2 regions of the Erwinia sp. E602 genome follow, and region 2 is predicted to be linked to the other one. Evidence: riboswitches for the same ligand, from Rfam matches in the RefSeq annotation. Region 2 holds a riboswitch; the other holds the start of a gene.
The links. A riboswitch is a leader RNA that binds a small molecule or an ion and turns the genes downstream of it on or off. The one in region 2 is predicted to bind thiamine pyrophosphate.
Positions count from the first base shown of each region.

Region 1: linked by a shared signal. The riboswitch ahead of tenA (thiaminase II) and the one ahead of GKQ23_RS15110 (TenA family protein) in region 2 are both predicted to bind thiamine pyrophosphate.

Region 1 is NZ_CP046582.1:1,750,070-1,764,692, forward strand. It holds gene GKQ23_RS09390 (alpha-glucosidase/alpha-galactosidase) at 1-975, shown strand, start outside; gene melB (melibiose:sodium transporter MelB) at 1,081-2,532, shown strand; gene GKQ23_RS09400 (hypothetical protein) at 2,603-3,049, opposite strand; gene GKQ23_RS09405 (hypothetical protein) at 3,018-3,200, opposite strand; gene GKQ23_RS09410 (ABC transporter substrate-binding protein) at 3,506-4,639, opposite strand; gene GKQ23_RS09415 (NAD(P)-dependent oxidoreductase) at 4,971-5,855, shown strand; gene GKQ23_RS09420 (FAD-dependent oxidoreductase) at 5,898-7,094, opposite strand; gene GKQ23_RS09425 (ABC transporter substrate-binding protein) at 7,179-8,114, opposite strand; gene GKQ23_RS09430 (ABC transporter permease) at 8,140-8,907, opposite strand; gene GKQ23_RS09435 (ABC transporter ATP-binding protein) at 9,005-9,751, opposite strand; gene tenA (thiaminase II) at 9,751-10,464, opposite strand; TPP riboswitch at 10,526-10,630, opposite strand; gene GKQ23_RS09445 (HIT family protein) at 10,657-11,124, opposite strand; gene GKQ23_RS09450 (methyl-accepting chemotaxis protein) at 11,363-13,024, opposite strand; gene GKQ23_RS09455 (DeoR/GlpR family DNA-binding transcription regulator) at 13,222-13,983, opposite strand; gene GKQ23_RS09460 (Gfo/Idh/MocA family protein) at 14,229-14,623, shown strand, end outside.
Region 2 is NZ_CP046582.1:2,968,629-2,983,251, forward strand. It holds gene nac (nitrogen assimilation transcriptional regulator NAC) at 318-1,241, opposite strand; gene GKQ23_RS15095 (aspartate transaminase) at 1,569-2,783, shown strand; gene GKQ23_RS15100 (RraA family protein) at 2,794-3,486, shown strand; gene GKQ23_RS15105 (2-hydroxyacid dehydrogenase) at 3,724-4,662, opposite strand; gene GKQ23_RS15110 (TenA family protein) at 4,820-5,458, opposite strand; TPP riboswitch at 5,494-5,608, opposite strand; gene phnN (ribose 1,5-bisphosphokinase) at 5,790-6,335, opposite strand; gene phnM (alpha-D-ribose 1-methylphosphonate 5-triphosphate diphosphatase) at 6,335-7,471, opposite strand; gene phnL (phosphonate C-P lyase system protein PhnL) at 7,468-8,172, opposite strand; gene phnK (phosphonate C-P lyase system protein PhnK) at 8,291-9,052, opposite strand; gene GKQ23_RS15135 (alpha-D-ribose 1-methylphosphonate 5-phosphate C-P-lyase PhnJ) at 9,049-9,939, opposite strand; gene GKQ23_RS15140 (carbon-phosphorus lyase complex subunit PhnI) at 9,932-11,008, opposite strand; gene phnH (phosphonate C-P lyase system protein PhnH) at 11,008-11,583, opposite strand; gene phnG (phosphonate C-P lyase system protein PhnG) at 11,584-12,024, opposite strand; gene phnF (phosphonate metabolism transcriptional regulator PhnF) at 12,025-12,741, opposite strand; gene GKQ23_RS15160 (hypothetical protein) at 12,918-13,238, opposite strand; gene pepT (peptidase T) at 13,419-14,623, opposite strand, start outside.

The sequences.
Region 1 (14,623 bases), 1.2 Mb from region 2:
ATCGCCGATACGCTGGGCATCGGCGGGCTGTTCCGCGCGCTGCGCACCATCCCGGTGATGCTGGAGTTTGCTCGTGATATGGAAGCGGTGTGCCCGGACGCCTGGCTGCTTAACTACACCAACCCGATGGCCTCGCTGACCGGGGCGATGCTGCGGCACACCGGGATCAAAACCGTTGGCCTGTGCCACAGCGTGCAGGTCTGCGCCGAAACGCTGCTGAAGTCGGTGGATATGCCGACGGATGGCGTAAAATGGCAAATCGCCGGTATTAACCATATGGCCTGGCTGCTGAACATCAGCCGCAATGGTGAAGATCTCTACCCGGAAATCAAGCGCCGCGCCGCCGCGCTGCAGCACAGGCACGACGATATGGTGCGCCATGAAATCATGCGCGTGTTCGGCTGCTACGTCACCGAATCCTCCGAGCATAACGCCGAGTACATGCCGTACTGGATCAAGCGTAACTACCCGGAGCTGATCGAACGTTTCAACATCCCGCTCGACGAATACCCGCGCCGCTGCATTGAGCAGATTGACCGCTGGCAGCTGCAGCGCGAGCGGCTGACGCAGAATGACAACCTGACCCATACCCGCAGCCACGAATATGCGTCGTGGATGATCGAAGCGATGGAGACCGACGTGCCGTACAAGATCGGCGGCAACGTGCTGAATAACGGGCTGATTACCAACCTGCCGGCGGAGGCCTGCGTCGAGGTGCCGTGCCTGGTGGATGGCCAGGGCGTAACGCCGTGCCACGTCGGTGCGCTGCCGCCGCAGCTGGCCGCGCTGAACCGCACCAATATCAACACCCAGCTGCTGACTATTGAAGCGGCGGTCAGCCGTAAAAAAGAGCATATCTACCACGCCGCGCTGCTCGATCCGCATACCTCGGCAGAGCTGTCGATTGATGACACCATCCGCCTGTGTGACGAGCTGATCGCCGCCCACGGTGACTGGCTGCCGGCGTACCGCTAACGCATACCCGGGATCCCCCGCCAAACTTACCCTTAACCGGAACCCTCACTGAAAGGTCGGCAGGTGGCGCAAATCGCCTGCCGGTCGGGGACGTGCGGAGCAGCAATGAGCGTGTCACTGAAAACCAAGGTTAGCTTCGGACTCGGTGCCTTCGGCAAGGACTTTGCCATCGGCATTATCTATATGTACCTGATGTACTACTACACCGACGTGGTCGGCGTGTCGGTCAGCATGGTCGCCTCGCTGTTCCTGGTGGCGCGCATTCTGGATGCGCTGTTCGACCCGGTGATGGGCTGGATCGTCGAGCGCACCCGCAGCCGCTGGGGCAAGTTTAAGCCGTGGATTCTGGCTGGCACGCTGACCAACTCGGCGGTGCTGGTGTCGGTGTTCAGCGCCCACCACTTTGAAGGCGGCGCGCTGATCGCCTGGATCTGGGCCACCTATCTGCTGTGGGGCTTTACCTACACGCTGATGGATGTGCCGTTCTGGTCGCTGGTGCCCTGCATCACGCTGGATAAAAAGGAGCGTGAGGCGCTGATCCCGTGGCCGCGCTTCTTCGCCAGCCTGGCCGGTTATACCACCGGGGTGATTGGCCTGCCGCTGGTCAATGCCCTCGGCAACGGCGATAAGGGGCAGGGTTTTATGCTGTTCTCTCTGATCCTCGTGGCGTTCTTTATCGCCTCCGCCATCATCACCCTGCGTAATATTGAAGAGAAGTACTCCTCCTCGGCCACGCCTGCCGCCGCTGAACACACCACCCTGAAGGCGGTGTTAAGCATGATTTTCCGCAACCGCCCGCTGTTTGCACTGCTGCTGATGGCGCTGGCGTGGAACCTCGCGCACAACGTCATCACCGCGTTTGCCATCTACTACTTCACCTACGTGGTCGGCAAAGCGGAGCTGTTCCCGTGGTATATGATGTACGCCGGCATCGCTAACCTGGTAGCCATCCTCTGCTTCCCGAAACTGGTGGCGCGCTTCTCGCGCCGGGCGCTGTGGATCAGCGCCTCGGTGCTGCCGGTGCTCAGCTGTCTGCTGCTGCTGGCGGTGAGCCTGTTTGCGCCGCAGAGCGCCACGCTGATTTCGCTCTCCGGCATCCTGGCGAACGTCGGTAGCGCGTTCTTCTGGGTGCTGCTGGTGATCATGGTGGCGGACACCGTTGACTGGGGCGACTATGCGCTGGGCGTGCGTATCGAAAGCATCGCCTACTCGGTGCAGACCATGGTGGTCAAGGCCGGTGCGGCTTTCGCCGGGCTGCTGATCGGCGTGATGCTGGGCATCGTCGGCTACGTGCCCGGTGCGGTGCAGTCGGCCAGTACGGTGATCGGCATGCAGGGGATTATGATCGTCGTGCCGCTGCTGTTCTTTATGCTGACGCTGTGGATCTATCTGCGGCACTACAAACTGGACGGCAACGTTCTGCAGCAGATGCAGCGCGCGCTGCAGCAGAAGTACGATCACGGGGTCACGCCGGTCGCGCCACCGTTAACGCCGGCTGCAGCGGTAACGGCAGAAAAGCGTCCGGGCGCAACCGCGATACGTCCGGGAGAGATCTAAGCTGGCGCAGTGGCACGGTGCGTGCGCCTCCCTTGTGGGAACGCCGGGGGGCAGCCGCGCACGGTGCTGTTTAGCGGGTTATCTGCCCGCTCAGACGCTCGCGAATCGATCGCATATAGTCGCGATCGTATTTACGTCGGAGAGAGCCGAACATCTCGTCATGGGATATCAGGTTATGTAACACCATGATCGTCCCGATCCCCCCATCGTGGTGTTCGTCCCTGAAGGTGACAACCAGCAGGGGATCGACATCCGTACGATCGACTCGGGTATGATTAATACCAATATACCAGGGAGAGGAGCCAGTCGTGGAGTTGGAGTCTTTCACCATGCCATAAGCAAAAAGATCGCCATGTTGATAGACATCGACAAAGCCTTGCTGAAGCCAGAGCTCGATCAGATTAAGCAGGTCCTCTTCGTACGATTCGACAACCTCTTTATCGAAACCAAAAAACAGGCTGACTTCATCGAAATGTGGATTGATCTCAACCGACGTAATACTTTTTCGGATTATCAATGGGGGTTCCCTCGGCGTTGGTTGCTCCCTTGCGCGCCAGACGGAACTGCTGGCGAAGTGCTTCCCGGGAGCGACCATTGATTTCCACTCCAGGCACCTTAGCGGCCTGTTGCAGAATAGTGTTTACCTCTGGAGCATTCACGTTTTTCATAAGCACCTCGCTGTGTGATAAGTGAGCAATGGTAACACAGGAACTGACGTCGTGAATGACCTGAGCCCCACCTTTTTACAAAGGCTAACGTGTTCCGGTCTCTGAAGTTATCCGTTAATCGCAGAGTTCCCGCACCACGTCTGGCGAACAGTAAACGCAGTGCAGGCAAATCGGAGAGAGGCATTTTGTGCGAACAGAACAGGTGAAGCCACAAGATGGAAGCAGGCCCGCAATATTCATGCTGAAAGCCAAAAAAAAAACCGCGCGCTGGCGGGCAGTGCGCGGCAGAGGGGGCGGGCGAGGGGTTATTTCGCCGGATGGTACTGCAGGTTGATCGGTGCCGCCGGAATGGTGGTGAACTGGCTGATGATGGTGCGGTAGTCCGCTTCCGGGTTCAGATCCTTAAACTGCTGCGGGTAGAAGTCCTTCGCCAGGATCTCCATGCCGATAATGTTATACGGGTGGTTATAGAAGTGGTGGTAGACCGCCGCCACCTTACCCGCCTTCACCGCCGGAATATCTTTTACGCCGGTACGGTTGCGCAGGCTGTCAAAGGTGGCCTTGATCTCATCGGTGGTGGTGTTATAGCCCAGCGGGATCACGGTGCTGCCTTTACCGCCGCGTTTGGAACCGCTCATCACATAGTAGTCCGGGTTTTCGCTAATCACTTTCTCCACGGGGATCACGCCGGTCGCGCCCGGCAGCAGTTCAGAGCCGATATTCACCGCACCCACCGCTTCCGCCAGCCCGCCCCAGCCGTTGTGGCTATGGGTAAAGCAGCAGGAGTCACCGCCGCCGCTGATGCCGGCAATCGGTTCAATAAATACCCGCGGCTTCGGCGACACGTTTTTTACCGCGTTCTGAATGGCCGTCAGCTTCTGGTTATAGAAGGTGGTGTACTCCGCCGCGTGGCTCTCCTGGTTCAGCACCTTACCCAGCAGGGTGACGCTGTTGGCAGTATTCTGCACCGCGTGCAGCTCATCATCAATAAACAGCACCGGCACTTTCAGGTCGGCCAGCTGCTTCAGCACGCCGGTCTGCTGCAGGGCCGGTTTGGCGCGCAGCTGGGCGATCATCAGGTCGGGGTGCTTCGAGATCACCGTTTCCAGATTCACCTGCCCCTGATCGGAGAAGCCCATATCCAGAATCGATGCGGATTCCGGCCAGCGTTGCTGCAACAGATTCCAGCTGCCGCTGTCCTGCTTCTTCAGCAGGTTATTCCACGTCACCACGCGTTTAAACGGGTTCTCACGGTCCAGCAGCGCCAGGTTAAGAATATCGCGGCCGTCCTGCAGGATCACCCGCTGCGGCTCTTTATCCAGCGTGACCTGCTGGCCGTCCATATCGGTTACGGTCAGCGGGTAGGTGGTGGCGAAGGCGAGCGCGGGCAGCGTGCTCAGCAGCAGGGCGGAAAGCTTAAGTTTGAAGGTGTTGTTCATGGTGTGCAGATCCGGCGTTAGTTCAGAATAGAGGAATGATAGTTATTATCATTCTCCTTAAACAATAGGTAAACTTCTTAAAGAAATGTCACTAAATTGTAAGGCCGGGTCATATTTTGCTGCAAAACTGGCCTTTATGCTGTCCAGGCTTTCGCCGCACCGTTCTGGCGGCCGCCGTGCAGCAGCAACGGATCCGCGTCTGCTATGCGACATACGTGGCCGGCGGCATGAGTGAGGCAAGGATATTGACGCGCAGTAACCGTCTGGCGGTAGTGGTTACCGGGGCACAGGTGCTGTAATGACGATACGTAGCGGTAAAGGAGAAGAGCAGATGAGTGATAATCATATTGGCATACTGGGTACCGGGCTGATGGGCGCGCCGATCGCGCGGCGGCTGGCGGTGGCGGGCTGGAAGGTCAGTGCCTGGAACCGCAGCGCGGAGAAGCTAACCCCGCTGGTGGCCGAGGGCATCACGCCGGCCGCCACACCCGCTGAGCTGGCGGCGCACTGCGAAGTACTCATCTGCCTGCTCAGCGATGCTGACGCCTGTGAACAGGCGATTTTCGCCCCCGGCGCGGCGTTATCGGCGGCCCGCCCGGGTACGGCGCTGCTGATGATGAGCACCCTGTCACCGGAGATTGTCAGCGGGCAGGCCGAACGGGCCGCCGCCGCCGGCGTTGAGTTTCTCGATCTGCCGGTGTCCGGCGGCACGCGCGGCGCAGAGCAGGGCACGCTGTCGCTGATGGCCGGCGGCGATGCGGCGCTGATTGAGCGTCTGCAACCGCTGCTGGCGGTAACAGGGCGGGTTACGCGGGTTGGCGAGGTCGGGGCCGGGCAGCTGACCAAACTGGTCAATCAGATCGTGGTGGCTGGCACACTGTCACTGCTGTCGGAAGCGCTGCTGCTGGCCGAACGCGGCGGGGCTGACCCGGTGCAGGTGCGCGAGGCGCTGCTCGGCGGTTTTGCCGACTCCACCCTTCTGCGCCAGCACGGTGAACGCATGGTCAGCGGGGATTTCGCCGCGCGCGGCCCGGCCAAATGGCAGCTGAAAGACACCCGCAGCGCGGTGGCGCTGGCCGACGAACTGGGCCTGTCGCTGCCGCTGACCACCACCGTCAATCAGCTGTTCACCCAGATGATCGCCGCCGGTGACGGTGAGCTGGATCACTGCGCGATCCTGCGCCAGATCCGACGGCTGAACGGCGAACGGCTCTGACCGCTGCGTTAATGATGCCGGGCCGTTGATGCGTATCCCCAGCTAAAGCCGGGGTTTTTCCCGTCGGAAGCCCAGGCCGATGATCCAGCCAAACACGTAAGGCAGGAAGCGGTAGCGCTTGATAATGCGCGGCAGCGGGCTGGGCTGCCCCTCGGGGCGCTTTTTGCCGCTCATCTTAATCTGGATAAACTGCGTGGCGCGGGTGGGAAACGCGCGGCGCTTCTGTACCTTTTGCAGCTGCTGCAGGCTGACGCTGCCTCGCAGCAGCGGGCGGGTAAGCAGATTGGCGGCCGCCACCGCATCCTGAATCGCCAGGTTTACTCCCACGCCGCCAATCGGCGACATCGCGTGCGCGGCGTCGCCGATGCACAGCAGGCCGGGTTTTGCCCAGGCATCCAGCCGGTCAATTTTAATCTCCAGCAGGCGGAAGTCCTGCCAGCCCTGTAACTGCCCTAACCGTTCGGCGGAGAAGGGGGCAACGGCGGCAATCTGCTGCTTAAACGCATCCACATTCCCCTGGCTCAGCTGGGCATACTCGCCTTTCATAATTGAATAGCCGCACTGCCAGAAGTCGCCGCGGTCGATCATAATAAAGTTCTGCTTTGGCCCCTTATGGCCCATGCCCCACTGCGGATCGTCCGCCTGTTTATCCAGCCGGAACCACACCACGTCGCGCGGCGCGCCGAACGACTGACCGGTTAAGCCTGCCTGCTGGCGCACCCGCGAATGGCGACCGTCGCAGCCGACCACCAGTTGTGCCGTAATCTCAGTCTGCTGCTCGCCGTTTAACGCGGTGACGCCGCAGACGCGATCGCCGTCATAGCGCAGTTCGCCAAAGGCGGTGGACTGCAGCAGGGTAAAACCGGGCAGCGCGCGGGCTTTGGCGGCGAGAAAATTGAGGAAGTCCCACTGCGGCATAAAGGCGATATAGCGGCATTTCACCGGCAGGCGGCGGAAGTCCGCCAGCGTCACCTCTTCGCCGCCCACTTCCGCCTGCAGGCGTTCGGCCTTCTGGTGCGGCAGGGTCAGCAGTTCCTCCAGCAGCCCGAGCTGGTGCATGATCTGCAGGGTGGAGGGGTGAATGGTGTCGCCTCGAAAGTCGCGCAGAAAGTCCGGGTGCTTTTCCAGCACCACCACCTGAACGCCGGCGCGGGCCAGTAAGTAGCCGAGCATCAGCCCGGCGGGGCCACCGCCGACGATGCAGCAGTCGGTGGTGAGGGAGGATACTGCCTGAGTCATAACGCCGCTCCTGGGTAAACTGTCCGATATGATAATAGTTCTCATTATCTCCCTCGGACAGCTTTTTTCACTGCGGCAGCGCGATTATTTAATTTCTACCGCGTACTGCTCCACCGGGGTGATTTTCTTAATCAGCTTATTGTCGAACATAAACTGCTCGTAGGCCTGGTAACGGGCGGTATCCAGGTGGGCCGGATCGGCGGCAAACAGCGGCAGGCTCTTTTTCCACGCCAGGCGGTTCAGCTCGGTGTTCAGTTCAGGATGGGTGGCGGCAAACTTTTTCCAGGTCTCGTCCGGGTGCGCCTGCAGATACTCGCCGCCTTTTTTCAGCGCGGCGAGGAATTTCTTCACCTTCGGCGCGGCCACGTCGTCGCGGTTGGCGACGATAATCAGCTCGTCGTAGGCCGGGGTGCCGTAATCTTCCACGTTAAACACCACCGGCTTCCTGCCCTGCAGCTGCAGCTCCAGCGCTTCGATATTGCGATAGCCGCCGATCACCGCATCCACCTGGCCCGCCAGCAGCGCGCCGGAGAGCTGGAAGTTAACGTTGATCATTTTAACGTCGGTGGTGGCTACCCCTTCATGCTTCAGCATGGTGTTCAGGGTGGCGTCCTCAATGCCGCTCACCGAGAAGCCAACGGTTTTTCCCTTCAGCCCGGCGGGGGTGGTGATGCTTTTATCCAGCGTCATCACCGTGTTCAGCGGCGTGTTGACCAGCGTACCGACGCGCACCAGCGGCAGGTTCCGATCGGCAAAGTAGTGCAGCTGCGGCTGATAGGTGATCGCCAGGTCGGCTTTCTTTGCCGCCACCAGACGCGGCGGCAGCGACGGATCGGACGGTGGCACGATCGTAACGTCCAGCCCTTCGGCCTTAAAGGCACCGATCTGTTCGGCCACCAGGATCGGCGCGTGGTCCGGATTCACGTACCAGTCGAGCATCAGCGTGACCTTTTCGGCGGCCAGCGCCGGGGTGGTGCAGAGGGCGCTTAACAGCAGCGCGCAGGCGTTCTTTTTCAGCATGGTAAACCCTTATTATCGTTGTTAATCAGCGGCTGTCCGGTGCCCAGCGGATCAGCCGCCGCAGCAGCGCATCCACCGCTATCCAGAGTGAAACGGTCATTAAAATCAGGATAAACAGCGCGGCAAAGCACTGCTCCGGCTGCATACGGGCGTTGGCGTTGATCATCACGTAGCCCAGCCCCTCGGCGGAGCCGACCCATTCGCCGATAATCGCGCCGATCGGGGCCACGGCGGCGGCCATGCGCAGGCCGGTGCCGAAGGCGGGCAGCGCCGCCATCAGCCGCACGTGGCGCAGCTGAGCCCGGGGCGACGCGCCCAGCGTGCGTGCCAGATCCAGCCAGCCGCTGTCCACCCGCCGCAGGCCGTCGAAGAACGCCGACGTGACCGGGAAGAAGATCACCAGCACCGCCATCGCCACCTTGGCGCTCATGCCAAAGCCGAACCACAGCACCAGCAGCGGGGCGAGGGCAAACACCGGGATCGCCTGGCTGGTCAGCACCAGCGGCATCAGCCAGCGCTGCAGGCGCGGTGAGCCGATCATCGCCAGTGCCAGCAGCGCGCCGAACAGCACGCCGAGGATCAGCCCGGAAAACACCTCCGAGGCGGTAATCAGCGTGTGCCAGGCGAGATAGTCGCGGCCGGTCCACAGCGCCAGCGCCACGGCGGCGGGCGAGGGCAGCAGAAAGGCCGGGATCGCGCCAAAGGTAGTGACTCCCCACCACAGCAGCAGCAGCCCGGCAAACACCGTCAGCCCACGCCGCCAGCGGGTAAAACGGCTGTCGCGGTGCATCATTCTGTTTTCACCGGTCACCCAGCGGGTAATGCGTCGTTCACGGGGCATCATTCGGCTTCTCCGGTCAGCCAGCGGGTAGGGCGTCGTTCATGGAGCATCATTCGGCTTCCCCCGACAGCTGGCGCATCAGCTCGCCCTGGCTTCTCAGCAGATCGGCGTTATCCGGTGCGCGCGGCGGCAGCCCGGCGATAGTGTGGCCGTCATCAATGCCGCCTGGATGGCGGTGCAGCACCAGCAGGCGGTGGCTGAGTCGGCAGGCCTCCTGCGGATCGTGGGTGATCAGCAGCACCGTGCGCCCGGCCAGCAGCGTGGCCGCCAGCGTCTGAATGCTGGCGCGGGTAATCGCATCCAGCGCCGAAAACGGCTCATCCATCAGCACCACCGGCCGATCCTCATACAGTGTGCGGGCGATGGCGGCGCGCTGGCGCATGCCGCCGGAGAGCACCGCGGGCAGATCGTCGCCGTGGCCGCCGAGCCCTACCTGTTCCAGCAGCAGCTGCGCCCGCGACATATCCGGCCGCTCGCCGCGCAGGCGCGGGCCGAGAGTGATGTTCTGCAACACGCTGAGCCACGGATACAGCAGGTCCTGCTGGCCCATCCAGGCGATGCGCCCCGCAATCGGCTGGCCGTCGCTGCCGCTCACCGTGCCGCTACTGGCGTTCTCCAGCCCGGCAAGTATCTTCAGCAGGCTGGTCTTACCGGCACCGCTGGCCCCCAGCAGCGCAACAAAGCTGCCGCCGGTGATATCAAAACTCAGCCGCTCAAAGATGGTACGTGCGCCAAACCGCAGGCTGAGGTCGCGAACCTGAATGCCGGGCGGCGGGGTGGTTAACGGCTGTGACATTATCTGCGTTCCGCCTGGCCAACGGCGTTCAGCCCCATCTGCCAGAAGGCCGACTCCAGCCGGGTGGCGGTGGCGAAAATCTCCGTCAGCCGGGCATAGCGGCTTTCGGCACCGCGATCGCGGCCAGCCTGCTCCAGCAGATCGATCGAGGCGCGCACGCTGGCGTGATAGCCGCTGTCGCCGTAGTTGGCGATCCACGAGGCGTAAGGATTGCCCTCCAGCACCGTGGCCGGGCTGCGTAACAGTGTCAGGCCAATCTCGGCGTAACCGGCCACGCAGGGCAGCAGCGCCGCCAGCAGATCCAGCGCGTCGCCTGAGTGGCCGATATCCAGCACGTAGCGGGTGTAGTTGATGGTCTCCATCGCTTCCGGCTCGGCGGCCATCTGCGCTTCGTTCAGCCCCCAGCTCTCGCAGTAGCCGACGTGCAGCGGCAGTTCGCCGACGATGCCGTTCAGCGAAGCGGTGGCGGCACGCATCTCCGGCAGCGTATGGAACTTGCTGACCAGCAGCGCATAGGCGCGGGCGAAGTGGACGAGGAACAGATAGTCCTGGGTCAGATAGCGGCGAAACGCCTCGTGGGGCAGGGTGCCCGCGCCCAGCTGCTGCACAAACGGATGGTTAACGTAGTGCTGCCAGTCGGCGTTGGTTGCGGCGCGCAGGCGGCCAAACAGCCCGTGGCTGAAATCAATAGGAGAAGCGGAATTATAGTACATAGGACCTCCAGTCAGTGTATGGAGATCCGGGCGTAATGGCGCGCTGAACAGGCAGTCTGGTGCTGTGGTGTCGACCCGTCCCTTCGCTGGCATGACCCAGATCAGGTTCAAAGGGTTCGGCATTGCTGCCATCTCAGCCCATCACAGGACACCCCTCGGAGGCGGTTGTTATACGATATTTAAAATGTTAATTCAACGGGGTTGATTCTGTGGGCATCTGCTGAGAAGCGCATCACCCAACAAAGTGGCAATCTTATGCTTCAGCGCGCCGTGTTGATCTTCCCTGTAAGGGGGAGCCGTTTTCCAGTCATAAAACCAGACCGGCATTCTGCGCTTCTGTTCCGGTTCAGACGCATAGCGCGGGAAGAGATGGCAGTGCAGTTCCGGTTCAGAGTTGCCCAGAATTTCATAGTTAATCCGCAACGCCCCTGTTGCCGCTAACATGGCATCTCCCAGTAGAGCCATATCCAGCAGATACTGTTGCCGGGCTGCTGTATCCAGATCGTTGAGAGCCGGCACCACCGGGTCAGGCAACAGCAGGCAGTAACCGGTCAGGAACTGAACATCACCCATCACCGCCCAACCGGACGGCATACGACAGATAACTTTATCGTTAGTGCCATTTCTGGCGGACGCAACGCGCTGTGAAATCAGTGACATTCGAGTCTCCTGTTAAGTAATGGAGCGGAGTAATCTATCCGTTAGCGCCGGGATAAGTGGACTGACCACCCTTTGCAGACGGGGTAGATGAAATCTCTGATATGTCAGCTGAACGTCCCTGAGAGGCACCCCGACTCACATTTCCCACAATGGCGGAGATTTCAGTATGAGTACATCACAAGCGCTGACGTACCAGCGCTTGTGACAGGTGTGTTCTCAGGTGCCGGGGCGCAAAAACTTAAAAGCTTTCCCAGTTTACTTTACTCGCGTCTGCGGCAGGCAAATGGGGTTTTTTTGGAGCCTGAGACGTTCGGCTAAGCGGGGCCTGAGTCCGTGGCACGGCACGGGTAGTATCCTCTTCCAGGGTAAACGTGGAGACCAGTTCGGAAAGGGTTTCCGACTGCTCCTGCAGGGATTTTGATGCCGCGGACGCTTCTTCCACCAGCGAGGCGTTCTGTTGTGTGACTTCATCCATCTGCCCGATGGCCTGATGAACCTGCTCAATGCCTTTACTCTGTTCAGAGGTTGCTGCAGCAATTTCATTAACCAGATCGGCCACCTGCTGAATCGCCGTGCTGACATTTTCTGTATTGCCGCCAACCTGCGTTGCCTGTTCCAGTCCCTGCTCGACCTGTGAAACGGAAACTGAAATCAGGTCCTTGATCTCGCGCGCGGCAGAAGAAGAGCGCTGTGCCAGGTTACGCACCTCAGAAGCCACCACCGCAAACCCTCTGCCGTGCTCACCTGCGCGTGCGGCCTCAACCGCCGCGTTAAGCGCCAGGATATTGGTCTGGAATGAAATTCCTTCAATCAGCCCGGTGATTTCAGAAATTTTTGCTGAGCTGCCGCGAATATCGGACATGGTTTCCAGCATCTGACTGACGGCATTGCCGTTCTGCCGGGAGAGATCGTTCGCATTATTCGCCAGCGTGCTGGCCTGGACCGCACCCTCTGCGTTCTGCCTGACGGTATCGCTTAAGGTGGCCATGCTGGCGGCAGTCTGCTCCAGCGACGCTGCCTGCTGCTCGGTGCGTGAAGACAGATCTTCATTACCTGCGGCGATCTGGGTAGAGCCCGTGCTGACAGACTGTGCCGCATGGTTCACCGACACCAGGGTTGTCGAAACCTTTTTAAGCAGGTTGTTGAACGCCGTGGCGGTTTGCCCGATTTCATCATTTCTCAGCACGGAAGCCACTCGCGTCAGGTCAAGTGTATTACTGACCTCGGTCATGGTGTTTTGCATACTGTTCAGGCTGCGCTTAATGCCAAGGATGATTCGGACAGAAAACAGACCAAGCAGCAGAATGACGGCGAGCGAAACACCGGTCATGATCCAAAACGTTTGCGAGTAGATCCGCTTATTTATGACTCTTAATTCATCACCAATTTTAATATTTAAATCAATCTGCCTGGTAAATGCTGACTCCATTTTTCTGGTGGCTGCACCCACGCCATTCTCCCCTTTGAGCAGGTCCAGAGAAACCGCATCATTGTTATTGCTGGCGGAAGCGGTTAAAAAAGCAGGCAGGGCTGCACGAACGGCATCGATATTCGCGAATGCCTGCTCGGTCATCATCTTATCCTCATCGCTGGAGATGTCGTTCGCCATGTAATAATCGGTAAGCGATTTCAACGTGTCCATCAGGCCGTTGATCCTCTGCTCGGCGGCGGTCTTGTCGGCGTTGTTAGTCGCCGTCTGATGGCGGTACAGCGCAATGCCCAGCTGATTGGTCGCACTGATTGATTTGTTCAGATCTTTGATACTGGGTATCGCATTCGCCTGGACAAATTCAAAGCGCGACTGAAAACCCGAGATCACCGAGAGTGAAACGGCAACCAGTGAGAAAAGGGATAATGCCAGCAGAAAAAATGCCAACAACAAACGTTGTGTGATAGTCATATAAACCCTGATGTAAAGTTAAAAAATACAGTTCTGGGTTATCGGCGTCGTCTGACAAGGCTTTAATTAATTATTTATCCTGTATTTACCGAAGGTGCCTTGATGTTTTTTAAAGATGGGCTAAGCGTGGCGCAGGGGTTAATGCCCTGGCCAGTTTGAAAATTATTTATTTATGAACGCAGCTGTCTGTTTTTTGATCAAAATGAGTCTTTATCCACCACCAGCAACTCAATCTCAAACCGCTCAATCAGCGCCAGAATAGTCTGCGGCGGCGTGCGGTCGGTGACGATCTGATCGATATCCGCCCAGCCGCACGACTGGTGCATCAGCTGCGTATTGAATTTCTCAAACGCGGTGATGCACACCACCTTGCGTGCCTGCTGCGCCATCGCCAGCTTAAGCTGCGCGTCGGCTTCGGTTTCGGTGGTGATGCCGGCGGCCGACAGCGCGCTGACGCCGATAATCGCCCGATCGGCGTGATACTGGCGGATCTGCGCCACGGTGGTGCTGCCGAGGATGGCGTGCGAGTGGGCGTCGAGGCTGCCGCCGAGCACGGTAATGGCGACGTACGGCTTGCCGATCGCCTCGTTCAGCACCTCCGGCGAGTTGGTGATCACCGTCGCGGGCAGGGTCAGCTGGCGGGCGAGGGCGACCGAAGTGGTACCGGCGTCGATAAACAGGATCTCGTTGCTGGCGATGGTCTGTACCGCCCCCTGCGCCAGGCGCTGCTTCGTCTCGTCAAACTGCGGGCGGTTAACAAAGGGCACGCCCACCCGCGTTTCGGCCAGAATCGCCCCACCGCGTATGCGCATAATCTGCGGGTTGTGGCTCAGCCTGACCAGATCGCGCCGCGCGGAATCGGTCGAGATACCGTACTGCTGGCAGATCTCCTCCAGCGTCACCTTGCCCTGGCGCTTTATCCGTTGTTCCAGCTCAATCAGCCGCTCATCCTGGGTCATATCACGTCCGTCAGTTACGCTTAAGGGGCAGGTGCGTTACGCCAACCGCTGACGCACCCGTTGCCATAAAATGGCATATCGCTTAAGTGATTGTAAGTGATTTTGCTTTATTATGCGCGTTTTTATGCTATTAATAAGCGATTGCGATCTCAGGGCGCGGGATTGTGGCCGCCGGAGGGCTGGCCGCAGAGGCTGATAGCGGCCCGCTGCCCTGAGGCAGAATCAGAACATTAACGAGGGGTATCATGAAATTAGCCATTCTTGGAACGGGTAAGATGGTGCAGGACCTGCTGACCACCCTGCATAAGGTAGAGATTGAATCCCTGTCGCTGCTGGCCACCGTTCGCAGCCGCGCGCACGCGGAGCAGCTGGCGGCAACGTACGGCATCGGCGCGGTGTTTTACGACTACGCAGAGCTGCTGGCCAGCGACGTGGATACGGTCTATATCGCCCTGCCAAACCACCTGCACTTTACCTTCGCCCGCCAGGCGCTGCAGGCCGGTAAACACCTGATCATCGAAAAACCGATCACCAGCAACGCCACCGAGCTGGCGGCGCTGAGCGCGCTGGCGGCAGAAAAGCAGCTGATGGTGCTGGAAGCGATGAACGTGCATGCGCTGCCCAGCTACCGCGCGCTGCG
Region 2 (14,623 bases):
CTAAACAGCAGAGACTGTTTGGTCGGCTTTAATTTTGCCTGGTTTGGTTTTATCTGATTTTGTTTCAAAACAGCAACACAGAAAATAACAGGCAATCGGGGTTTATCCGGGTTAGCGGACCTTCGGGCACAGGGACGTGCCCGGCAGAGCCCAGGGACGTTACTGGCGTGTCCGCGATCCGGATAAACCCCGATTAGCCGGGCACCTTAACCCGAAGCGACCAGCGGTCCCAAAGCCACACCCCGTCAGGCCAGGCACCGGAACCTGAAACGACAAAAAGTACGCCTGAGTGCTGCCTTTTGGGTGGTGGGAGGGGCTTAGCTCACCAGCGTCAGCGGCCGGTTGTCCTGGGTGCGTTCGGCCATCAGCGACAGCAGGATCTTCTTCACCGCTTCGGCCGGCTGCGACAGCGGCAGATGATCGGATGTACAGAAGGAGAGCGGTGCCTGAATCGGTTCGACGATCTTGCTCATGCGCAGCAGTGGTGCCTGCTTCAGCATCTGACGGGCGATCGACTCCGGCAGAATGGTGGAACCCAGATTACTGGCCAGCGCCTGGGCCAGCGTGGTGGCCGACTCGATTTCGCACGTCACTTTGTAAGCAAGATTCTTCTGCACAAAAGCTTCATCGACCAGCTTACGCATAATGTTGTAGATGCGCGGCAGGAACAGGTCAAGATGGGCGATCTGTTCGAGGGTCACGGTTTTACCGAAGCGGGCCTCGGACGGCGGCGTCACCAGCCACAAATCTTCTTTCATCAGCGGGATAAAGGCCAGACCGTGCACCTGGCGGTTGCCGTACAGCACCGCCATATCCATGCGTCCGCTCATAATCAGCTCGCTGAGGGTGGTGCCAAAACTCTCATTAAAGTAGAGCAGGATGCCGGGATGCTGGCGACGCACCTCCTCCATCAGCGGCAGCGCCAGCAGCGAAGCGGCGGTGCCGGGGGCCAGGCCCACGGAAACCTGCCCGCTCAATGCCTGGCCCGCACCATCGATCGCGCTCTGCGCCTGTTCGCACTGACGCAGGATCGCCTGAGCATGGGCGTAGAGAATATTGCCGGCCTCGGTGGGGGTGACGCCGCGCTTGGTGCGGATCAACAGCTGCTGACCCACCTCCCCCTCCAGCGAGGCCAGCTGCTGGCTGAGCGCCGGCTGGGCGATGTGCAGAATATCGGCCGCCTGGGTCAAACTGCCAACGTCGACAATTTTGATAAAATACTTAAGCCGCCTGAGATTCATCGTTACACCCCTGTTTCACGTTCAATATGTTACGGAAAAGTGAACGGGAGTGTAGCAAGAGTCAGGCCAGGCTGATTGTTACCCACCCCACAAAGTGCGATGTTAAAAAAGTTAATATGCAAAACAGTGAGATAGATCGTGTTATCTCAGGATGCCCCTATAAATCAGCCAGTTGCTCCCTGGCCGCGCCTGCACTATTGCAGGTCAGTTTGCTTATGACGGTGCCCCATCCATAAGCTTTTGCTCTTGAATCAGAACGATTCCCTGTTACCCGCCGGCCGCCTGAATTCGTAACGTGGTGCTATCCCGGAACAGACTGGAGTCATCATGAGTGCTATCCGTATTGCCAGCCGCGTCACGCGCATCAAACCATCGCCGAGCAGCACCGCGTCCGATCGCGCCAACGCGCTGAAGCGCGAAGGCAAATCGATTATCAATCTGGTGGTCGGCGAGCCGGATTTTGACACGCCACCGGCGATCTGCCAGGCGGCCTGCGAGGCGATTAACCGCGGCGAAACGCGCTACACGCAGAATAACGGCACCCCGGCGCTGCGGGCGGCGATTGCCGCCAAATTCGCGCGCGAGAACCGCCTGACCGTCGCCGCCGACGATATCATCGTCACTAACGGGGCCAAGAGCGCGATTTTCAACGCCTTTGCCGCCACGCTGGAAACCGGCGACGAGGTGCTGATCCCGGCACCTTACTGGGTCTCCTACCCGGATATGGTGCTGGCCTGCGACGGCCGCCCGCTGATTATCACCTGCCAGGAAGCGGCAGGTTTCAGGCTAACGCCGGAGCAGCTGCGCGCCTCCATCACCAGCCGCTGCCGCTGGCTGCTGCTCAACTCGCCGTCTAACCCGACCGGGGCGACCTACAGCCGTGCCGAACTGCGCGCGCTGGCCGACGTGCTGCTCGACTATCCGCACCTGGCAATTATGACCGACGATATCTACGAGCATATCCGCTACGACGGCTCAGAGAACGTGCATCTGCTCGAGGTGGAGCCACGCCTGGCGGATCGCACGCTGGTGGTCAACGGCGTGTCGAAAACCTACGCCATGACCGGCTGGCGCATCGGCTATGCCGCCGGACCAAAGGCGCTGATCGCCGCGATGGGCACGCTGCAGTCGCAGTCCACCAGCAACGCCAGCTCGGTAAGCCAGGCGGCCGCGCTGGCGGCGCTGAACAGCGGCACGGAATTTATCAGCCACAGCCGCGAAATTTACCGCCAGCGCCGCGACGCGATGGCCGCCGCCCTGAACGCCATTCCCGGCCTGCACTGCCAGCTGCCGGACGGCGCTTTCTACCTCTACGTTAACTGCGCCGGGCTGCTGGGCAAAACCACCGCTACCGGCCAGGTGCTGAAAAGCGACACGGAGGTAGTGCTGTGGCTGCTGGAGAGCGCCGGCGTGGCGGTGGTGGCCGGTTCTGCCTACGGCCTGTCGCCCTACTTCCGCCTGTCGATTGCCACCGATCTCGCCACACTCCAGGCCGGCGCGGCACAGATCGCCACCGCCGTCGCCACCCTGAATTCATATTAAGGAATCCGTTATGAGCGTAGGAAACCGAATTTTCTTACAGCGCGACCTCAGCGCTGCCGCGTATGTTGAGGCCTTCCGCCAGCTGCCGGCTGCGGTGGTGGCCGACTGTATGAGCCGCCTGCCCGCCCTGTCGCAGAAGATTAACCTGATGAGCGCACCGCGTAACCCGGTGATGTGCGGGCTGGCGTTTACCGTTAAAGCCCGCTCCGGCGACAACCTGATGCTGCATAAGGCGATGGACCTGGCCGGGCCGGGTGACGTGATAGTGGTGAACAACGAAGGCGATACCAGCCAGGCGCTGATGGGCGAAGTGATGACCACCTTTGCCCGCCAGCGCGGGATTGAGGGGCTGGTGCTGGACGGCGCGATCCGCGATATCGAAGGGATCGGCAAAATGGATTATCACCTGTATGCCGCCGCCGTAACGCCGGGCGGGCCGTTCAAGGATGGACCGGGGGAAATTAACGTGCCGATCGCCTGCGGCAATATCCACGTGTCACCGGGCGACATTATCCTTGGCGACCATGACGGGGTGATCGTGATCCCGCACGGTGACGCGGCGCGGATTCTGGAGGCGGCGCAGGCCTATCTGATCGTCGACGAACGCAACTTCGAGCTGGCCAAAACCGGCGAGCTGGAGCGCAGCTGGATCGACGTGGCGCTGCAGGCGAAAGGCGTTGAGGTGATTGACGGGCGCTACTGAGGCGCCGCGCGTTCGCTAGCGATTGCCACTGAGACCACCAGTGCTACTGCTATAACATCATCAGATAAGTGCGGCATGGCCGCACTTTTTACGTTTGCCCTGTTAACCTTCTTCATCAACCCTCCTTCAAGCCGCACACTTCATCAACCAGGAAGTCTTCAGGTTGAGTAAAGCCAACGAAACAGGGCCCACCAGGGCCCTGTAAAGGTTAACGTTTGTTCACGATGACGCTGATTCTCAGCCCACCGGCGTCAGCGCCTCACCGCGCGCGAACCAGGCCGCCAGATTACCGGCAACGTTATCGGCCATCGCCTGGCGGGTCTCGCCGGTGGCGCTGGCGATATGCGGGGTCAGTACGGTATTTTCCAGCGCGGCAAAACGCGGATCGATGGCCGGCTCGTTGTCATAGACGTCCAGCCCCGCGCCGAGAATGGTGCGATTCTGCAGGGCGTCGATCAGGTCATCTTCATTGACCACCGCGCCGCGCGCCACGTTAATCAGAATGCCCTTTTCGCCCAGCGCGCTGAGGATTTCGCTGTCCACCACCTTATAGTTGCGCGCGTCGCCAGGCACCGCCAGCACCAGCACGTCGCTGAACTGCGCCAGCTGGTGCAGATCGCCGAAGCGCTGCCAGCCCGGCTGGTCGCTCTGACGGCTGTTAACGTAGCCCACCTGCATATCGAAGGCGGCACAGCGGCGGGCAATGGCCGCACCAATCCTGCCAAGGCCGAGGATACCCACGCGCTTACCGCTCAGTTTGCTGGCCAGCACCGGCGGGCGCTGCGGCCACTCGCCGGCGCGCAGGAAGGCGTCCTGCGCCACGATCTGCCGCGAGACGCTGAGCATCAGCGCCAGCGCCAGGTCGGCCACGTCATCGGTAAGAATGTCCGAGGTGACGGTCACGGTGATATTGCGGTCACGGGCGGCCGCCAGGTCGATGGCATCGGTCCCGACGCCAAACACCGAGATAATCTCCAGCGCCGGCAGCGCGGCCATCACCTCCGGGGCCAGGCCGACGTCGCCACGGGTGGCCACGGCACGAATGCTCTGCCCGTGCTGCCGTAGCCAGGCGGCCGCATCCGGCTGTTCATACAGGCGGTGGCACAGGTAGTCACGGTGCAGCGCTTCGCTCAGCACCGGCATCAGCGGTTGAATAATCAGCAGTTCTTGTTTCATTACGCACACCATCCATTGAGAGTCAGAGTAAGAAGTCGTTATTAAACTAGCGAACTTTTTAGTGTTACACCTGCAATGTTACGCTTATTGCTATACAGGTTACGCTTATGGTTGATCTTACTTAGCGCGGCAAGCGGGGTGCAGCCATACTCAATGCTTAGTCGTAGGCCGCATCGAAGAAGGCTTTTTCCAGGGTGACGGCGCGCAGGAAGAAATCTTCGCAGCGATCGCGTTCGGCGGGGCCGACCCGGTCGAGCTCTTCGCGCAGGAAGTCGACAAAGGCGTTGAAGTCGGGATTATCGTGCAGCGTGACCCATTCGGCGTAGAGGAAATTTTCCGGCAGCGGGCGCGGGGCGCGGGTGGCCCAGTCGCGGTAGAGCCATTCGGCGACGTTGAGCACGGAGAGGATCGCGGCGTAGGAGCGGGTAGCGGCGGCTTCCAGCATAATGGCTTTAAAACCGGCGGTGGGCGCGCTGTCCGGCAAGCTGGTACGCCGCTGTTCGCTGATGCCCAGCGCGTCGAATCCCCGCAGGAAATAAGTGTTTTCGTCGGAGGAGACCATGCCGGCGAAGCGGCCAAAGCGCAGTCGTGCAAGGGTGCTGTCGGCGCTGGCGATGGCGGAGCCGATCAGGGTGAGGAAGCTGTCCAGAAAGCGGTAGTCCTGGATCAGGTAGGTGGCCATGACCGTATCGGCGACTTCGCCCTGGCAGAGTTCACGCACGAAGCGGTGCTGTACCGCCTGCGACCAGATGGGCTGGCTCAGTTCACGGAGCTGTTCGGTAAAACGTTGGGTCATCAGGTAGTCCTTGGGTAACGGACTACCGGCGAGAGTTAGCCAGGCTGCGCCATCCCTTCGCCGGCATTATCCGGATCAGGTAATAAGGGTCATCGCGCTGCGTACGCCTGCGATCTCTCAGCCAGCTGCCTGGCTCCCCCTGGGAGCTGAGATCTATATCTTAAAATCCCGGCTTTGTCACTTAACGTATGTTCCCTGAAATCTTCTGCTGTGCCCGCAGCGGGCGGTGGCCGGATGCGTTCTTAAGCACGAATTGACCGTAGAATAGCGTCTGACCCAGGCGGAAATTTCCGCCGAGAACCAGGACAACGTCTCTGTGGGCGGTGCAGCGTCAGCGGATCGCCGCGTTTTTATGCAAAATCTGCGAGAACGCTTCCAGCGTCTGCCGCAGGTCGCCGTCGTTGTTCAGGGTGATGCAGGAGGCCGGAACCGGCTCCAGCGCCCGTGCCAGACGCCGCTCTATCGCACCCGCATCCTCCCGCCCGCGCTGCAACAGTCGCTGCGCCAGCACCGCCGGGGAGACCTGCAGGCACACCGGCAGCAGCAGCTCGCCGTAGCGCTGCTGCACCACCGGCAGGTGGCGGCGCGAGCCGTTGACCACCACGTTCAGCCCGTTAGCCAGCCACAGGTCTGTTTCGCAACCCAGCCCGTAAAAGCACTGGTGCGCCTGCCACTCGATGGCAAACAGCCCCAGCTCGCTGCGGCGTAAAAACTCCTGCTCGCTGAGCGCCACGTGGTTCTCGCCGCCCGCCCCGGCGCTGCGGGTGATATAGCGGTGGGCAATCAGCAGCTTCGCCGGCGGGCATTCGCCCAGCGCCTGCAGCAGGCTGTCCTTGCCGGCACCGGACGGCCCAATCAGCCAGATCAGCCGCGCCATCAGAACACCATCCTGCCCTGCGCCCAGACGCTTCTGACGTACGGCTGCTGCTGATGCTCGTGCACCAGCACCAGATCGGCACGCAGCCCTTCGGCGATCGTCCCGCGATCGTGCAGGTTAATGGCACGTGCCGGATTACGGGTCACCAGCGCAACGGCGGCAGGCAGATCGAAGGCGTTGCGTTCGTCGTGCGCCAGCCGGAACGCCGCGTCCAGCAGGCTGGCGGGATAGTAATCGGATGACAGGATATCCAGCTGACCCGCCGCGGCGAGGTCGGCCGCCGCCACGTTGCCGGAGTGTGAGCCGCCGCGCACGATATTCGGCGCCCCCATCAGCACCTGCAGGCCCAGCTCGCGTGAGGCGCGTGCGGCTTCGGCGGTGGTCGGGAATTCGGCGATGGTGCTGCCGATCGCCTGCGACTCCTGCACGTGAGCGTGGGTGGCATCATCGTGGCTGGCCAGCGGGATCTGGTACTGGCGGCACCAGGCGGCGATCGCCTCGCGGTTCGGCGCGGACCAGCGGGCGGCCAGCCGCAGCTGGTCGGCCTGGTAGGCGTCCAGCTGCGCGTCGCTCATCTGATACTTGCCGCCAAAGTAGGTGCGCCACGCCGCCAGCGACACGTACTGACGCTGGCCCGGCGAGTGATCCATCAGCGACACCAGCGACAGTTCGGGGATGCACATCAGCTGTTCAAACAGCGGCAGCGTCGAATCATTTGGCAGCTCGCAGCGCAGGTGCAGACGGTGCTCGGCACGGTTCAGCCCGTGCTTCTGGCTGTGACGGATCGCCTTAATCATCTTCTGCAGGTTATCCATGCGGTGGCCGCCGTCGCGCACGTCGCCGACGCCGATCGCGTCCAGCACCGTGGTGATGCCGCTGGCGATAATCAGCGCGTCGTGGCTGCTCATCGCCGAGTGGGCCGGCCAGTCCACCTTTGGTCGTGGCGCAAAGAACCTGTCGAGGTTATCGGTATGCAGTTCGATCATGCCCGGCATCAGCCAGCCGCCTTCGCCGTCGATCGCCTCCGGCAGCTGGCTGGGCGTGTCGGCGTACGCGGTGATGACGCCGTTCTCGCAGGCCAGCGATCCGGCCACCACTTCCTTTTCCAGAATCAGTTTAACGTTATTGATAATCACAGGGCGTGCTCCACGGCAACAGGTTGCATCACATGCAGACGGTCCGCGACGCGTTCGCGCACCGCGTGGTCATGAAAAATACCGACGATGGCCGCGCCGCGCTGGCGCGCCTGCTCAATCAGCGCCACCACCGCGGCGCTGTTGGTGGCGTCCAGCGAGGCGGTCGGCTCGTCGAGCAGCAGAATCGGCGACTCGGCGATAAACCCGCGGGCGATATTGACCCGCTGCTGCTCACCGCCGGAGAAGGTGGACGGTGCCAGCGACCAGAGCCGCTCAGGCACGTTAAGGTGGCTAAGCAGCGCTTTGGCACGCGCTTCACTCTCGGCGCGCGCCACGCCGCGCTCCAGCAGCGGCTGCATCACCACCTCCAGCGTGGTGATACGCGGGATCACCCGCAGAAACTGGCTGACCCAGCCCAGCGTGTCACGGCGGATGCTGAGGATGTGTCGCGCCGGGGCGCTGACCAGATCGACCCATTCGCCATGATGATCCAGCCAGATCTGGCCGCTGTCCGGCAGATAGTTAGCGTACAGCGAGCGCAGCAGCGTGGACTTGCCGCTGCCGGAGTGGCCGTGCAGCACCACGCACTCCCCCGCCGCCACCTGCAGCGAGGCGTTCTCCAGCACCGGCAGGCGTGCGCCCTGCTGGTTGTGCATCACAAACGTTTTCGACAGATTTTCAACGCGTAGTTTTAAGCTCATGAGGGTTATCACCGTCAGATAATAGTAGTCAACGTTTCACTGCCCCATTCAGCGCCTGGCGGGCGGTAACCCGCCTGGTGCCACCGCCCGCACCGGGGACTGATGACCGCATAACGCGTCAGCTCAGCACCGATGAAACCAGCAGCTGGGTATAGGGATGGTGCGGGTCGTCCAGCACCCGGTCGGTCAGCCCGCTCTCCACCACCGCGCCCTGCTTCATCACCAGCAGCCGGTGGGCCAGCAGCCGCGCCACGCCAAGATCGTGGGTGACGATCACCACCGCCAGGTTGAGATCGCGCACCAGCGTGCGCAGCAGATCCAGCAGGCGCGCCTGCACCGAAACGTCCAGACCGCCGGTGGGTTCATCCATAAACACCAGCTTCGGCCGGGTGACCAGGTTACGGGCAATCTGCAGGCGCTGCTGCATGCCGCCGGAGAAGGTGCCCGGCAGGTCGTCAATGCGCGCCAGCGGGATCTCCACGTCCTGCAGCCACTGGCCGGCGGTGGCGCGGATCTGGCCGTAGTGGCGTTCCCCCACCGCCATCAGCCGTTCGCCGATATTGCCGCCGGCGGAGACCTGCGCCCGCAGCCCGTCCATTGGATACTGGTGTACCACGCCCCACTCGGTGCGCAGCAGGCGGCGACGATCGCTTTCGCTGCGGGCGTAGAGGTCTTCGCCCTGATAGATAATCGAGCCCTGCTGCGGCGTCAGCCGGGCGGAGATCGCCTTCAGCAGCGTGGTTTTGCCGGAGCCGGACTCGCCGACGATGCCCAGCACCTCACCCGGATACAGTTCAAATGAGACGTCGCTGAAGCCTTTGCCCGGCGCGTAGAGGTGGGTCAGCTGGTTAACCGCCAGCAGCGGTGACTCTGCGATCATGTGGACGGCTCCTGTGGATCTTGCTGCTCTTCCGGGGACGGGCGCTGGCCCTGCAGCTGCTGCTGTTCGCCGCAGTAGTCGGTGTCGGAGCAGACAAACAGGCGGTTACCTGCGTCGTCCAGCACCACTTCATCCAGATAGCTGTCGCGTGAGCCGCACAGCGCACAGGGCTGCTCCCAGCGCTGCACGCTGAACGGATGGTCGTCAAAGTCGAGGCTCTCGACGCGGGTGTAAGGCGGTAGCGCGTAGATGCGCTTTTCACGCCCGGCGCCAAACAGCTGCAGAGCCGGCATCATATTCATCTTCGGGTTATCAAATTTCGGGATCGGCGACGGGTCCATCACGTAGCGATCGTTAACCTTCACCGGGTAGGCGTAGGTGGTGGCGATATGGCCGTAGCGGGCGATATCCTCATACAGTTTGACCTGCATGATGCCGTACTCTTCCAGCGCGTGCATGGTGCGGGTTTCGGTTTCACGTGGCTCAATAAAGCGCAGCGGCTCCGGGATCGGCACCTGATAAATCAGGATCTGATCCTCCGCCAGCGGCGTTTCCGGAATGCGGTGACGGGTCTGGATCAGCGTGGCGTCGACGGTGCGTTCGGTGGTGGCCGCACCGCTGACCCGCTGGAAGAAGCGGCGGATCGACACCGCGTTGGTGGTGTCGTCCGCGCCCTGGTCAATCACCTTCAGCACGTCGTGCTCGCCGATCACGCTGGCGGTCAGCTGGATGCCGCCGGTGCCCCAGCCGTACGGCATCGGCATTTCGCGGCCGCCGAACGGCACCTGGTAGCCGGGAATGGCCACCGCCTTGAGGATCGCCCGCCGGAGGGTGCGTTTGCTCTGTTCGTCGAGGTAGCCGGGGTTATAGCCGTTCAGTTCACTCACGGTGCTGCTCCTCGTATTCGGCGCGCAGGCGCTTCAGCAGCACCAGCTCGGCCTGGAAATCAACGTAGTGGGGTAGCTTCAGGTGCGACACAAAGCCGGAGGCTTCGACGTTATCCGCGTGGGCGAGCACAAACTCCTCATCCTGCGCCGGGCTGGTAACCCGCTCACCGTGCTCAGCGGTTTGCAGCGCGCGATCCACCAGCGCCATCGCCATCGCCTTGCGCTCGGCGCGGCCGAACACCAGCCCGTAGCCGCGGGTGAAGTGCGGCGCACGCTCTTCCGGGGCGGTGAAACCGTTGACCATTTCGCATTCGGTCAGCAGCAGTTCACCGATCTCCAGCGGGAAGCCCAGCTCCTCCGGTACGATCTCCACCGTGACGTAGCCGGTGCGGATCTCGCCGGCAAACGGATGGGTGCGGCCGTAGCCGCGCTGGCCGGAGTAGCCCAGCGCCAGCAGAAAGCCTTCGTCGCCGCGCACCAGCTGCTGCAGGCGTGCCGCGCGCGGCTGCGGGTAGGACGGCGGCTCGCGGGTGATATCCGGCGGCTCGCTGCCGTCATCCTCTTCGCGCAGCGCCAGCCCTTCGCGGGTCATCAGGTCGAACATATGCGGGCAGCACGGCTCCAGCGGCTGGTCGGCACGCGGCGCGGCGGGCGCTTTACCCTCCGCCAGCAGGGTGAAATCCAACAGCCGGTGGGTGTAGTCGTAGGTCGGGCCGAGCAGCTGCCCGCCGGGCAGATCCTTGTACACCGCCGAGATACGGCGCTCGACGCGCATTTTAGCCGTGTCCAGCGGTACGCTGTCCGCCAGCCGCGGCAGCGTGGTGCGGTAGGCGCGCAGCAGGAAGATCGCTTCCACCAGGTCGCCGCTGGCCTGTTTGATCGCCAGCGCCGCCAGCTCGCGGTCGTGAATGCCGCCTTCGGTCATCACCCGATCCACCGCCAGCCCCAGCTGCTGCTCAATCTGTTCACACTGCAACTCCGGCTGCTGCGGATCGCCGCGGCGCAGGCTCTCCTGCAGCTGATGAGCGGCGGCGATCGCCTTCTCGCCCCCTTTTACCGCGACGTACATCAGCACACCTCCACGTCGGTGGTGCGCGGCAGCGCCATCATATTTTCTCCGCAGGTAAAGATCAGGTCGATCCCCTGCGGGAAGCGATGCGACCGGTCGCGCAGATAGCGCAGCACGTTCTCCGGCAGCTTCGGCGCAATGGCGCGGGTTTCCATCAGCCCCGGACCGCGCAGGCGCAGGGTCAGGCCACCGCTCAGCGACGGGACTTCAATAATCAGCGTGCTGCTCTTCTCCGGCGAGAGGTTGTCCCCGGCGGAAAAACCGGCGATATCGGCCTCAGATTCCGCGTGCAGCAGCGCAAACGGTGCCCGGGTGCTGTCCGTCACCGGCGCGCCGGTGTGGAAGCGCAGATTGTTGCGCAGGGCGTCGTTATCCAGCCGGGCGTCGATCCACAGCGGCGTTTCACCGTCGACGAGGGTCATCATCACCGCCGTGGCGGCGGTGGAGGTCTGCCCCCACGCCGGCAGTACCGGCAGCGAGACCATCACCCCCGGCTCGCTCATGGCTTTGAGAATACGACGGAAGGCGCGTTGCGCGTCGGCAACCGGATGGCTGAAGCTGGCAAGTAAGGTCATTTAGTTATCTCCCCGGACCAGGGTAAAGAAGTCGACGCGGCTGCTGGCCACCTCGCGCGAGCGCAGCGTCAGCTGCTCCTGACGCAGGGCCGCCAGCGGCGCAATAATCTGCTGCTGCAGGGCAGCAGACTGTTCCCCCTGCAGCAGCGCATCCAGCAGCGCGCAGCGTTCGGCGTGCTGATGGTCACGGCCCAGCACGTAGCTGTAGCCGCATAAGCCGTTGTTCAGCCTGACCACCGCCCGGGTGACGGTAGTGTCACCGAGGATAAAGCGTTTACCGGTGCCGCCCATCCGCGCCTGCAGGCGGGTCAGGCCGGTTTCAGGTGCGCGCAGCAGCTGATACGCCGGCTGAAGCTGAGCGGGCCAGTGGGCCAGCAGCTGCTGCGGCGTGCTGTGGGCCAGCACCGACAGCCAGTGCTGACGGGTCTTCTGTGCTTCCATTTAGTGCTCCAGCGTCAGTTCAATCATATCGGCGCGGGTCAGGCTGACGGAGTATTCCGCCATTCTGCCGCCGTCGGTTTCGGTGTTCAGGGTGCGCACGCAGAGCAGCGGCGCGTGCAGCGCCACCTCCAGCAGCCGGCTCTCCTTCGCCTGCGCGCGGCGCGCGGTGATCCGCGTCTGCCTGCGGCTGAGGCCGGAGGTCAGATGCTGCTGCATAAAGTCATGCAGCGATCCGCTGGTGAACGTTTGCAACTGCGGCCACCAGCTCAGCTCCGGCAGCCAGTGATTGATCACGCACACCGGCACGCCGTTGACCCGGCGCAGGGTGCGCAGATGGATCACCGTGTCACCTTCCTGACAGCCCAGCGCCGTCGCCACGTCGCTGTTGCACGGGCGCAGCACCGCCAGCAGGCGTTCGCTGGTCGGATGGCTGCCCTGCTCAAGCAGGTTCTGACTGAAACGTGCCTGAGCATGCAGCGGGTAGTTGTACGGGCGCATCAGCACCAGAATCCCCACTCCCTGGCGGCGCTGCACCAGCCCCTTCTCTACCAGCTGGTCCACCGCCCGACGCAGCGTATGGCGGTTAACCGCATACTGCGCCGCCAGCTGTTTCTCCGGCGGCAGATAGTCGCCACAGCGGTAGCGATGCAGCTCCTGCTCCAGCTGGCTGGCAATCGCCTGGTATAAAGTGGTCGGATGTCTGGACATGTTCAGCATAAAAAAAATCTCCACAACGTCATTTCCGTTGCAGCACAGAGAAAACGATTCCGTAGCTGCGGATGCGCCCTACTTTGCCCGCGCTGTGTGACAGGCCGGTTAACGGCAGATGACGTTTGTGAAACGGGAACGGCTGGGAGACGCCACCCGGTGGACGGGCGGCGTGGAGGAGGGAATTACTTTGTCGCGCTCAGGCGATCGGCTTCACTGACTACGGCTTTACCGCTGCTGCGCTGGAACAGGCACAGCTCACGCCCGCGCTGGTTGTTCATGTGTTTCTGCGGGTAGCGCCCTTCCAGCAACAGCGCGCTGTAACCCACGCTGTCGTCATACTCAATGGCCTTACCCACCACTTTTACCTTACTGAGCTGGCTGGCTTTGATACAGGCTTGTTGCATATCCTGCCCGCTCTGCTTCCAGGCAGCCTCACTTGATGCCTGCACCAGCGGGCTGGCCAGCAGCATGACAGACAGCAACGACATAACGGTTTTGTTCATTTTTGATCCTTTACCGACAGACGCGTCGGCACTGCTTATCACAGCGCCAGGCGCGATCGCTGAATGAGGAAATAACACAGCTAATGGTAACGCACGGCCGGATAATGCGCTACGCACCGCCGCCGGGCGCGGCTGACACGCCAGAGTCGACGCTCTGGCGGGCGTTTAACGGTGAGGCGCTCAGCGCGGCCTGGCCTGCTCTGACGCCAGCGCGGCGATCCGGGTAATCACCTGCACCGCCTTCTCCATATAGTCCAGCGAGGCGAACTCGTGCTTGCCGTGGTAGTTGTAGCCGCCGGTAAAGATGTTCGGGCACGGCAGCCCCATAAAGGAGAGCTGTGCGCCGTCGGTGCCGCCGCGAATCGGCTTCACATCAGGCGTGATACCGCAGTCGCGGATCGCCTGCAGCGCCAGTTCGATGCTCTGCGGGCAGGCCTCCACCTTCTCGCGCATATTGAAGTAGGTATCTTCGATTTGCAGGCGGATGCTGGCCGATTCCGGCAGCGTCTGGTTCAGCCGGTCGGCGATCTGCTGCAGGGTGTGCTTGCGGGCGGCGAAGCTTTCGCGGTCAAAGTCGCGCACGATATAGTGCAGTTCGGCGTGTTCCACCGTGCCCTTGCTGCCGTGCAGATGGTAAAAGCCCTCGTAGCCTGCGGTTTTCTCCGGCACCTCTTCCGCCGGCACCGCCTGATGAAAGCGCATCGCCAGATCCAGCGCGTTGACCATCACCCCTTTGGCGCTGCCCGGATGGACGTTATTACCGGTGATGCTTACCGTCACCGAGGCGGCGTTAAAGTTCTCATACTCAAATTCGCCAATGCCGCTGCCGTCCACGGTGTAGGCCCAGTCGGCGGCAAAGGCGGCGACGTCAAAGTGGCGCACTCCTTTGCCAATCTCTTCATCCGGCGTGAAAGCAACGCGGATCGGGCCGTGCGGCTTGCCTTCCGCGACCAGCCGCGCCAGCGCGGTCATAATCTCCGCCACCCCGGCTTTGTCGTCCGCACCCAGCAGGGTTTTGCCGTCGGTAGCGATCAGCGTATGCCCGTGCAGCTGGTGCAGCACCGGGAAGGTCACCGGCGAAAGGATCTCTTCGCCGTGCCCCAGCGCAATATCGCCGCCGCGATAGTTCTCAATAATCTGCGGATTGACGTTTTTGCCGGTCATATCCGGCGCGGTATCCACATGTGAGATAAAGCCGATGGTCGGCACCGGCCAGGCGACATTAGACGGCAGCGTAGCCATCACGATCCCGTGTTCGCTGCAGGTAATATCGCTCAGCCCCAGCGCCTTCAGTTCATCCTGCAGCTGGCGCAGCAGCGTCCACTGCCCTTCGCTGCTCGGCGTCTGCCGCGCGCCGGGTCTGGACTGGGTGTCGATAGCGACAT